Regions from separate parts of the Micromonospora sp. NPDC051141 genome, predicted to be linked through region 2. Evidence: riboswitches for the same ligand, from Rfam matches in the RefSeq annotation. Region 2 holds a riboswitch; each other region holds the start of a gene.

Region 1 (3,265 bases), on a different contig from region 2:
AACGTCGGGCAGGGCACCACCCCGCTGCTGGTCTTCGACGCCTGGGAGCACGCCTACTACCTGCAGTACAAGAATGTGCGCCCCGACTACGTCGACCGGCTGTGGAACCTGGTCAACTGGGCCGACGTGACCGCCCGGTTCGGCGCCGCCCGCGCCACCAGCCCGACGATGTGATCCCGGCGTGACCGCAGCCACCCCCGCCGCGGCCGAACTGGTCCAACGCGCCGCCGGGGTTATCGCCGCGAAGCACCGCGGTGACCTTGACGGCGCCGAGGAACTCCTCGCCGCGTTCCCCGGCGAGCGGGCCCGCACGCTCGGCTTCTATCTGCTTGCCGATCTGGCCCTCGGCCTTGTGCGGGCCGGCAGCGGCCAGTCCATGGACGACCTGATGCGAGAGTTGTCCCTGCTGGTCGCCGCGACCGCGGACGACCGACCATCCGAGAGACCCTGAGGTCGGCTCCTCCGCGCGCGGAGGAGCGTCCCGCCCCGGCCTTACACGGCCGGGGCGAAGCGCCAGGATCGCGTCGTCGGGCGGGTCGGGGTGTCAGCCGGTCGCCAGCCGTAGTCCGAGCGCGACGAACGCCACGGCACATACCCGGTTGATCCGGCGCGACCAGCGGCCACTGGCCAGCCGGCCGGCGAGCCGCCCGGCGCCGGCGCCCAGCGCGATGTCGACGGCGAGTTGCACGGCCACGAAGAGCGCACCGAGCAGGATCAGCTGCGCGGTGGTGTTCCCCGCTCCCGGGTGGACGAACTGGGGCAGGAACGCCACGCTGAACAGGATCATTTTCGGATTGAGCAGGTTGGTCACCAGTCCGCGCAGGAACGCCCGCCCGTCCCGGTCGTCGGACCGCGCTGCGGTGGCGCTGGAATTGTGGGCGCTGCGTAGCGTCCGCACGCCGAGGATGATCAGGTATGCCGCGCCGGCCCATCGGATGGCGGTGAACAGCAGCGGCGAAGCCGAGATCACGGTGGCGAGGCCGCCGACGACCGCCGTGACGTGCACGGTCTCCCCGGCGGCGACGCCGAGCGCGGCGACCATCCCGGCTCGGGTGCCGTAGCGGGTGGCGTTGGCCAGGACGAACATCATGTCCGGGCCGGGGGTGACCATGAGGACGACGATCGCGGCGAGGTAGCCGGCGAGCGTCGCTGTGGACAGTCCGAGCATGTTTCAGCCCTCCCCGGCGCCGTCGAGTAGTGCCTGGCGCAGGGCGAGTCTGTGCTGTCGGCGGATCTGCGCCTCGCGGTAGCGGCGCCGGTCGCCGTCGGTCTGGGGCAGCAGCGGTGGGACGGTCCGGGTTTGGCCGTCGTCGTCGATGGCGACCATGACCAGGTGGGCGGTGGCCACGTCGACGGGGGGTACGGCCCGGTCCCACCGGTCGGCGGTGACCTTGACCGCGACCTCCATGGAACTGCGGCCGGCCCAGGTGATCCGGGCGTCGACGTGGACGACGTCGCCGACGCGTACCGCGCGCAGGAAGGCGGTCTCGTCGATGGCGGCGGTGACGGCCGGTCCGTCGGAGTGCCGGGCGGCGACTACACCGGCGACGGAGTCGATGAGGTTGAGGATCCGGCCGCCATGGACCGTGCCCATCAGGTTGGTGTGGTGCTGGTCCATGATCTGCGACAGCGTCAGGTGCGACGCCGACGGCGCCCGGCCGGCGATGGTGGTGTCGTGCACGGTGGTAGTCCGTCCCTCGGGGCCACACCGCCGGGGCCGTGAGTACGCTGGCGGGGGCCAACCGCGTCCGGCGCGGCGTGCCACCCGTGCAGCCCTCCCGCGGAGCCGACGGCAGCGCAGACGGTTGTGTGCGCGGCGCGGGCAGGTCTTCGGACTCGTGGGCGTGGCCGGGGTCGCCGGTCTCCTACTGGCCGTCGCTTCCCAGGCGGTGAAACCCAGTGCTTCGTTGACGGCGGTCGTTCCCACTCACCGCTGCGGGGCAGTCCCGGATTTCCACCGGGTTCCCTCTTACGACACTCGGCCGGGTCTGGCCGGGCGAACCAGCGCCGTCCGGCAGCGTATCCCGCCGCCGGTCATGGCTGGGGTGGTCGCGAGGGCTGGTGTGAGGTATCTCCCTGGGCGCCGTGAACGCCCGTTTGCGGGTCGGGTGCGACGGGCTTTACCGGGAGCGGCTCGGGTGCGGCGAAGGTGATCGGTGCGCCGAAGGCCGCCTTCCGGGCGGCGCGGCGTAGCGCGGCGAGCACGGCAGGGCCGGCGAGGATGATCGCCACGGCGGTGGTGATTGCCCGGCCGGTGTCCCAGCCGAAGGTGGAGGTGACGGCGCTGAACACGGCCAGGCGGTGCAGGTTCTCCAGCACCGGGGCGCCCGGCAGGTAGGACAGTTGGGTGTCCGCGCCGGTGCTGAACGGCCAGAACCACAGGTTCATCAGCAGGCCGTAGCCGTAGGCGGCGAGCGCCCCGTATCCGGCGAGCACGGCGGTTTCGGCCCGGCCGCGCAGTCGGGACGGCAGCAGTCCGGCGCCGAGGCCGATCCACGAGGCGCACAGCATCTGGAACGGCAGCCACGGTCCGACCCCGGCGGTGAGTAGGGCGGAGGCGAACAGCGAGGTGGAGCCGAGCAGGAACCCGAAGCCGGGGCCGAAGACCCGGCCGGCGAGGACGAGCAGGAAGAAGACGGTTTCGATGCCGGCGGTACCGGCGCCGAGGGGACGCAGCGCGGCGTTGACGGCGGCGAGCACGCCGAGCATCGCCAGGGCTTTGCTGTCGATGCCGCCGGAGCTGAGTTCGGCCAGGACGAGCGCCACGAGCACCGGCAGCATGATGACGAAGACCAGCGGCGCCTCACCGGTGCGGGCGGTGGTCTCGGGCTGCGCGGGGACGAAGAACGGCCAGGTGAAGGTGGCCAGCGCGGCGGCCGAGGCGAGCGTCAGCACCACGGCGGTGCGCGGCGCGACCCGCAGCACGCTCATGTCGGCGCTCCGGCAGGGCGAAGCGCGGTGGCCACCTGGTCCACGGTCAGCCACGGTTGCGGTGCGAGGACCTTGGCGACCTGGGGCGCGAAGGCCGGTGAGGCGAGCATGACCTCCGCGGTGCTGCCCTCGGCGACGATCTCCCCGTCGGCCATCACGATCACCTGGTCGGCCATTGTCGCGACGAGTTCGACGTCGTGGGTGGCCAGCACCACGCTCCGGCCGGCGGCGGTCAGCTGCCGTATGAGCGTGCCGAACTGTTTCTTGGCGTGGTAGTCCAGGCCGCGGGTGGGTTCGTCGAGCAGGATCACCGGTGGGGCGGCGGTGAGCTGGA
Region 2 (3,265 bases):
GGCCAGCACCAGCAGGGCGACCCCGAGCACGGTGGGACGGGCCAGCGCGGTCAGATCGCTGCGCAGGCCGACGGTGGCGAAGAACAGCGGCGCCAGGACGCTCATCACGACCAGCCGCAACGGGGCGAGAGCATTCCGGTCCAGGCCGGCGCAGCCGTTGATCACCAGACCGCCGACGAAGGCGCCGAAGACCGGCTCCAGGTGCAGCGCGTGGGTGGCGGCGGCGAACAGCAGCAGGATCACCACGACCGACGCGGCGGTCGGACCATGCTCTCCACCCGCTCGTACCCGCCGCAGCAGCGCGCCGACGAGCGGCCGGGCGAGCCAGAGGGCGACCACGACGACGAGGGCCACGGTGCCGACCGCGAGGGCGATGTCGAGGCCGCCGAGACTGCCGGCTGCCATCGCGGCCACGACCGAGAGCAGCAGCCAGCCGACAACGTCGTCCACGATGGCCGCGCTCATGATCAGGTGGCCGATGTCGCGGTGCAGCAGTCGCATCTCCCACAGGGTCTTGGCGATGACCGGGATGGCACTGACACCCATCGCCACCGCGAGGAACAGGGCGAAGACCGGGCGGTCGGTGCCGGCCGGGAGCACGCTGGACGGGAGGAGCAGTCCCAGGCCGACGCCGAGCGCCAGGGGGACGACGAGTCCTCCGATGCTGACCCGGGCGGCCGCGCCACCGGCGCGGCGTAGCTGCCCGAGGTCCAGGTGCATGCCGGTGAGGCCGACCAGCAGAAGCACGCCGAGTTGACCGACCGCGTCGAGCAGGTGCAGTTGTTCGGGCTGCTGGGGGAACAGCCACCGGGACAGGTCGGGCACGGCCGCGCCCAGGACCGACGGACCGAGCACCACGCCCGCGGTCAGTTCACCGACCAGCGAGGGCATGCCCGCGCGTACCGCGAGGCGCCCGAGCGCGATGGCGGCGGCCAGCAGGATGCCCACCTGGAGCAGGAAGATCAGTAGCGGATGGGTGCCGAGAGGTGCGACCGGTACGGCCACCAGGAGTCCTTTCGGTGCGGGCGCGCGGACGCGGCCGGGAAACGCCGTGGCGGAGCCGACCCGCCGCGGCGTCGGTGTGGGCCGTGGCGTCAGCCGGTCGACGAAGCACCACTCCCGGATTGACTGTCGCCAACGAATCGACCTTCCCAAATTCGTTGAGATCACTCAAGACATCGGACAGCCGGATCGGGAAAGCTCGCGGGAAGGCGGCCGACGCGTTCTCGGGGCGCGCGGATCGTGCTGTCGGAACGTGCGGAGAGGTAAGCCGCCGGATGACCGCTTGTGAGTCTCCATCCCGCCACGGGCGCGGTCCTCGATCAGGGTATTGTGCCGGGCGGCACGAACTGTTGCGAGGTGCCCCACCCGGTGGTGGGGAGAATCGGGAAGCCGGTGTGACTCCGGCACGGGCCCGCCGCGGTAACCAGGGAACTGCCGCCCACGCGCACGTGTGCGCAGTCACTGGCCGAACCGGCTGGGAAGGCGGGCGGACCGGTGTTGATCTGGGAGTCCGAAGACCGGCCTCGCGTCATCGGCCCCACCGGGTGGGGCATGAGCGCAGCGGGAGCCTGCCCATGATCAGCGACATCTACGACGTGATCCACCGTCGCCGCGACGTCCGCGGCCAGTTCACCGGCGAGCCCCTCGACCCCGGTGTCCTCGACCGGGTCCTGGCCGCGGCGCACGCCGCGCCCAGTGTCGGACTGTCCCAGCCGTGGGATTTCATCCTGGTCCGTGACCGGGACCTGCGCGAAGCGTTCCACCGGCACGTCCGGGCCGAGCGTGACACGTTCGCCGCCACTCTCGACGCCGAGGCGGCCCAGCGGTTCTCCCGCATCAAGATCGACGGGATCATGGAGTCCACGCTGTCGATCGTGGTGACCTACGACCCCGACCGTGGCGGCCCCGCGGTCCTGGGCCGGCACGCCATCGCCGACGCCGGCCTGTACTCCGTGTGCCTGGCCATCCAGAACCTCTGGCTGGCCGCCGCCGCCGAGAACCTCGGCGTCGGCTGGGTGTCGTTCTACCGCGAGCGGTTCCTCCAGCGGTTGCTCGCCATTCCCGCGGGCATCCGACCCGTCGCCTGGCTCTGCCTCGGCCCCGTCACCCACCTCGAAGCGGTGCCCGATCTCGAACGGCACGGCTGGCGTCGTCGCCGCCCCCTGGGCGCGGCGATCCACCACGACCGCTGGAACCCCGGATCGGTCACCGGCTGACGTCGGTCCACCGGGTCGGGGCCGGTGGCCCGGCCGGCATCGCGCGGCAGGGTCACCGGCCCGGGTGATCGTGACGGCGTCCCATCCGGAGAAACCGATCAACGCATTTCGATGGCGCGATCGCGCCCACCCCTGGCGGGAGGGGCGTTGACCCGGGGTCGGAAGGTGTGGCAGCATTCGCGGCCTGACGGCAGTGAAGGAAGCCGGTGCGATTCCGGCGCGGTCCCGCCACTGTCACCGGGGAGCGATCCCCCCTCGCGAGTCACGGCCGTGTGCGTGCGGCTGGAAGGCCGGGGGAGAGCGTCGATCCGGAAGCCAGGATACTTCGGCCGTCGGACGTACCCCAGGGCGTGGACACCCGAGGAGGACCCGATGACGCACGGCATCTCTTTCATCGACGATCATCGTCATGACCCGCACGGTGGACGCTCCGCCGCACCCGTCGCCCGGCAGGGCGCCGGTCGTGCCGGCATGCCCCGCGCCGGCGCACCCGGGACCGTGGACCCCTTCGGTCGGGGCGCCTGCCGCCGGCGTTGACCGCTCGCCGACCCGCGTCCCGGTGAGTCGCGCCGCGGGTCGCCGCACCCGCTGACGCCGCTCCCCTCCCGCTTCGCCCCGGTCGCCTCCGTGCGACCCCGAGCGTCACTCTCCGGAGTTTCCCGTGCGCATCCTGTTGCTCTCCACCGCCGACACCGACCTGTTGGCCGCCCGCGCCAGCGACGCCGACTACCGGCTCGCCAACCCCGCACGGGTCGCCGCCGACGCGGTGCCCGCGCTCGTCGACGGCGTCGATCTCGCCGTCGTACGCCTGCTCGGCGGCCGGCAGACGTGGCCGGACGGGCTGGCCGCCGTGCTGGCCGGCGGCGTCCCCACGGTGGTGCTCGGCGGTGAGGCGCTGCCCGACGCGGAGCTGATGGCGGTCTCCACCGTGCCGTCCGGTGTGGTCACCCAGGCGCTCGCGTACCTGGTCGAGGGCGGCCCGGCGAACCTGGGCCGGCTGGCCCGGTTCCTGGCCGACCGGGTGCTGCTCACCGGCGAGGGCTTCG
Region 3 (3,265 bases), on a different contig from region 2:
GCGTTCGCGGGTGTTCGCCGCCCGCAGCCCCGTCCTGAGAGGCTCGTCGGCGTGGTCGACCGGCACCTGATCATGCTGGGCATCGCGCTCATGTACGGCAGCGTCAGATTCGACGACGACTTCTGGCCGGCGACGGTGTCACGTCGGGTCTCCGAGCGCCCTGGTAAGGCGCTCGCACATGCAGTGCGTCGGGTCCGCCTCGGCGACGATCGCCTCGATCCGCGCCAGGCGGGCCCGTGTCTGACGCAACTCGTGCTCCAACCGGTTGGCCCGGGCGGCGGTCGCGCCGACCTGCCTGCGGGAGGCGTCCAGTCGCTCGAAGTCCTCCGGCCGCATGGCGGTCCACTCGCTGCCGTCCACCACGAACGTCACCCTGTCGATCTTCTGACCCACCGGTTCCCCTCCGCCGTCGCAGGCCTGTGCCCGATGTCGCGACGCTACTCGGTCGCGCATCGACGATGCGGCAGCGAACGCCGCTCCCGAGGGCCGGGCAGGTCTGCCCACAGCACCTGTCGGGCGCATACGATGGGCGACGGCCCTCGACTGGTCCACCTACGCCCAGTCGCTGACCGACCGTTCGGTCAAGGGCATGCTCACCGGTCCGGTGACGATCCTGGCCTGGTCGTTCGTCCGGACCGACCAACCACTGGGCGACACCGCGGACCAGGTCGCGCTGGCGCTGCGGGAAGAGTGCCGGGACCTGGAGGCAGCAGGCATCCGGATCATCCAGGTCGACGCGCCGGCGATCCTGGAGACTCTGCCGCTGCGGCGGGCCGACCAGATGGCCTACCTGGACTGGGCGGTCGGTGCGTTCCGGCTGGCCACCTGCGGGTTCGCCGACGGCACGCAGATCCACACCCACCTGTGCTATTCGGAGGTCGGTGAGGTCATCACCGCCATCGACGCCCTCGACGCCGACGTCGCCAGCATCGAGGTGTCCCGGTCGAAGATGGAGGTCCTCGACGATCTCGCCGCGATCGGCTACCAGCGCGGTGTCGGGCCCGGGGTGTGGGAGATCCATTCGCCCCGGGTGCCGTCCCGGGGCGAGGTCGTGGACGCGCTGCTGCGGGCGGCGGCGGTCCCCGCGCAGCGGCTGTGGGTCAACCCCGACTACGGGCTGAAGACCCGCGGCTACCCGGAGTCGAGGCGTCGCTGGAACACCTGGTCACTGCGGCGGTCGAGGTACGCGGCAGCTAACCGGCGCGCCGGGTGGAGTGGCGGCCCGCTCCACCCGGCCCGCGGCACCGGCCGATCCCCACGCGCGGCGAGCAGACGGCGGTTACTGTCCGCTGACGGCCGACGACGGATTGACATGGGTGGTCGCGGCCAGCCAGACTGTCGCCACAACTTAACCAAACGCGCGTCCGTGCGGGGGAAGTCCGGTCGAAGTCCGGCGCTGGCCCGCAACGGTAGGCCGTCCGAGGTGGCAAGTCACCCGGCGGTGAGCCCGAATACCCGGCGTACGCGCGCATCCGCTCCCCCACCCGTCGTGGCCCACGGGTCGGAGTCCCGGTCGACTCCGCGTACCGCCGGTCGGCCGGGTTTCTGACGACCGCCGGGCCGGAAAGGCGCTTCCGATGGTCGTCCGCCTGAGCCGGCATCCCCTGCTCGCCCTGTTCTGCGGCGTACTCGCCGCCCTCACCCTCGCCGCCCCCGCATCCGCCGTGACCGGACGGGTAGCCGCCGTCCCCGGCCCGAACCGGCCGGAGGCCGCCGCCGGGTGGCTGGCCCGGCAACTCGTCGACGGAGAACGCTTCGAGGTGGTCTTCGACGGCGTCGCGTACCCGGACCAGGGGCTGACCCTGGACGCGGTGTTCGCCTTCGCCGCCGCCGGTGTCGCCGACGACTCCGCCGCGCGGGCCCTGGCCTGGGTCACCCGACCCGACGTCCGGGACGGTTACCTCGGCGACGGCGCCGCCGAGGCGTACGCCGGGGCGACCGCCAAGCTGGCCCTCGCCGTCGAGGTCCGCAGCGGGAACCCGACCGACGTCGGCGGGGTCGACCTGATCGCCCGGTTGCGGTCGCTCCAGGCGCCCACCGGGCGATTCTCCGACCGGTCGGCCTACGGCGACTACAGCAACGCCTTCAGCCAGTCCTTCGCCCTACTCGCCCTGGATCGCACCTCGCAGGGTGCGCCACCGGTAGCGGCTGCATGGCTGGCCGGCACCCGGTGTCCCGACGGGGGCTACCCGGTGCTGCCCGCCCAACCGACGTGCCACTCCGATGTGGACGCTACCGCCCTGGTTGTGCAGGCGCTGCGGGCCACCGGCCGCCGAGCCGACGCCGCCGCCGGGTTGCGCTGGCTGGTCTCGGTGCAGCGACCCGACGGTGGCTTCGCCAATGCGGACGGCGTCCCGAACGCCAACAGCACCGGCCTCGCCGCGCAGGCACTGCGCGCCGCCGGCCGGCCGCTGGCCTGGGCCCGGGCGCACCGGTTCCTGGCCGGGCTGCAGGTCGGTTGCGCGTCGACGCCAGACCGGCGGGGCGCGGTCGACTTCGACGGCGGCGCGTTCGACCCGGACACCGCCGCCCGCGCCACCGCCCAGGCCGTCCTCGGCCTCACCGGCACCGGCTACGCCGACCTGTCGGCCGCCGGCGCCGCCCCCGGCGCACCCGTCCTCGCCTGCCCGTAAGCGCCCTGCCATCCGACCACCTTCAGGAGGATCCGTGTCCCTTCGTCCATCCACCATCCGGGCCCGGCTCGCCGGTCTGCTGACCGCCGCGCTGGCCGCCGTCGCCCTGACCGCCGTCGAGCCCGCGCCGCAGGCCGCGCAGGCCGCGGCCTGCACCGGCACCTCGGGGGTCACCGTCGTCGTCGACTACGCCGCCCTCGGCGGCGGCATCCAGGTCGGCTGTGCTCCCGGCGACCCGGCGACCGGGATCGCTGCTCTGCAGGGTGCCGGGTTCACGGTCACCGGCACCCAGCGCTGGGGGCTGGCGTTCGTCTGTCGGATCAACGGCAAGCCGACCGCCGCGACGGACCCGTGCGTCAACACCCCACCGGCCACCGCCTACTGGTCGTACTGGCATGCGCCGCACGGCGGCCCCTGGTCCTACAGCTCCTCCGGCGCGGCCAGCTACAACCCCGCCCCGGGCAGCGTTGAGGGCTGGTCGTTCGGCGCCGGCGCCGCACCGGGCATCACCGCCCCCTGATGAGCCGCGCCAGGGCGGTGACCGGCATCGCAGCGGGTCCCGGTCACCGCCCTGGCGCCGGACGGCGTCCGGGCGGTACGGTGACCGCACCCGGTGTACGCCGGGGACACAA

What was found. A riboswitch is a leader RNA that binds a small molecule or an ion and turns the genes downstream of it on or off. The one in region 2 is predicted to bind cobalamin.
Region 1: another riboswitch for cobalamin. It lies ahead of ACIA6B_RS24760 (acyl-CoA thioesterase); the one in region 2 lies ahead of bluB (5,6-dimethylbenzimidazole synthase).
Region 3: another riboswitch for cobalamin. It lies ahead of ACIA6B_RS24795 (peptidase); the one in region 2 lies ahead of bluB (5,6-dimethylbenzimidazole synthase).

The regions. Positions count from the first base shown of each region.
Region 1 covers NZ_JBITFD010000014.1:91,438-94,702, forward strand. Annotated here, with positions in the region: gene ACIA6B_RS24745 (superoxide dismutase) at 1-174, shown strand, start outside; gene ACIA6B_RS24750 (superoxide dismutase) at 182-451, shown strand; gene ACIA6B_RS24755 (LysE family translocator) at 545-1,168, opposite strand; gene ACIA6B_RS24760 (acyl-CoA thioesterase) at 1,172-1,618, opposite strand; cobalamin riboswitch at 1,825-1,972, opposite strand; gene ACIA6B_RS24765 (ECF transporter S component) at 2,035-2,931, opposite strand; gene ACIA6B_RS24770 (ABC transporter ATP-binding protein) at 2,928-3,265, opposite strand, start outside.
Region 2 covers NZ_JBITFD010000020.1:31,787-35,051, forward strand. Annotated here, with positions in the region: gene ACIA6B_RS29355 (cation:proton antiporter) at 1-1,005, opposite strand, end outside; cobalamin riboswitch at 1,341-1,544, shown strand; gene bluB (5,6-dimethylbenzimidazole synthase) at 1,578-2,219, shown strand; cobalamin riboswitch at 2,416-2,545, shown strand; gene cobN (cobaltochelatase subunit CobN) at 2,881-3,265, shown strand, end outside.
Region 3 covers NZ_JBITFD010000014.1:99,892-103,156, reverse strand. Annotated here, with positions in the region: gene ACIA6B_RS24810 (hypothetical protein) at 1-66, opposite strand, end outside; gene ACIA6B_RS24805 (hypothetical protein) at 139-393, opposite strand; partial or broken gene ACIA6B_RS24800 (5-methyltetrahydropteroyltriglutamate--homocysteine S-methyltransferase) at 590-1,090, shown strand; cobalamin riboswitch at 1,344-1,479, shown strand; gene ACIA6B_RS24795 (peptidase) at 1,578-2,633, shown strand; gene ACIA6B_RS24790 (hypothetical protein) at 2,668-3,153, shown strand; cobalamin riboswitch at 3,228-3,265, shown strand, end outside.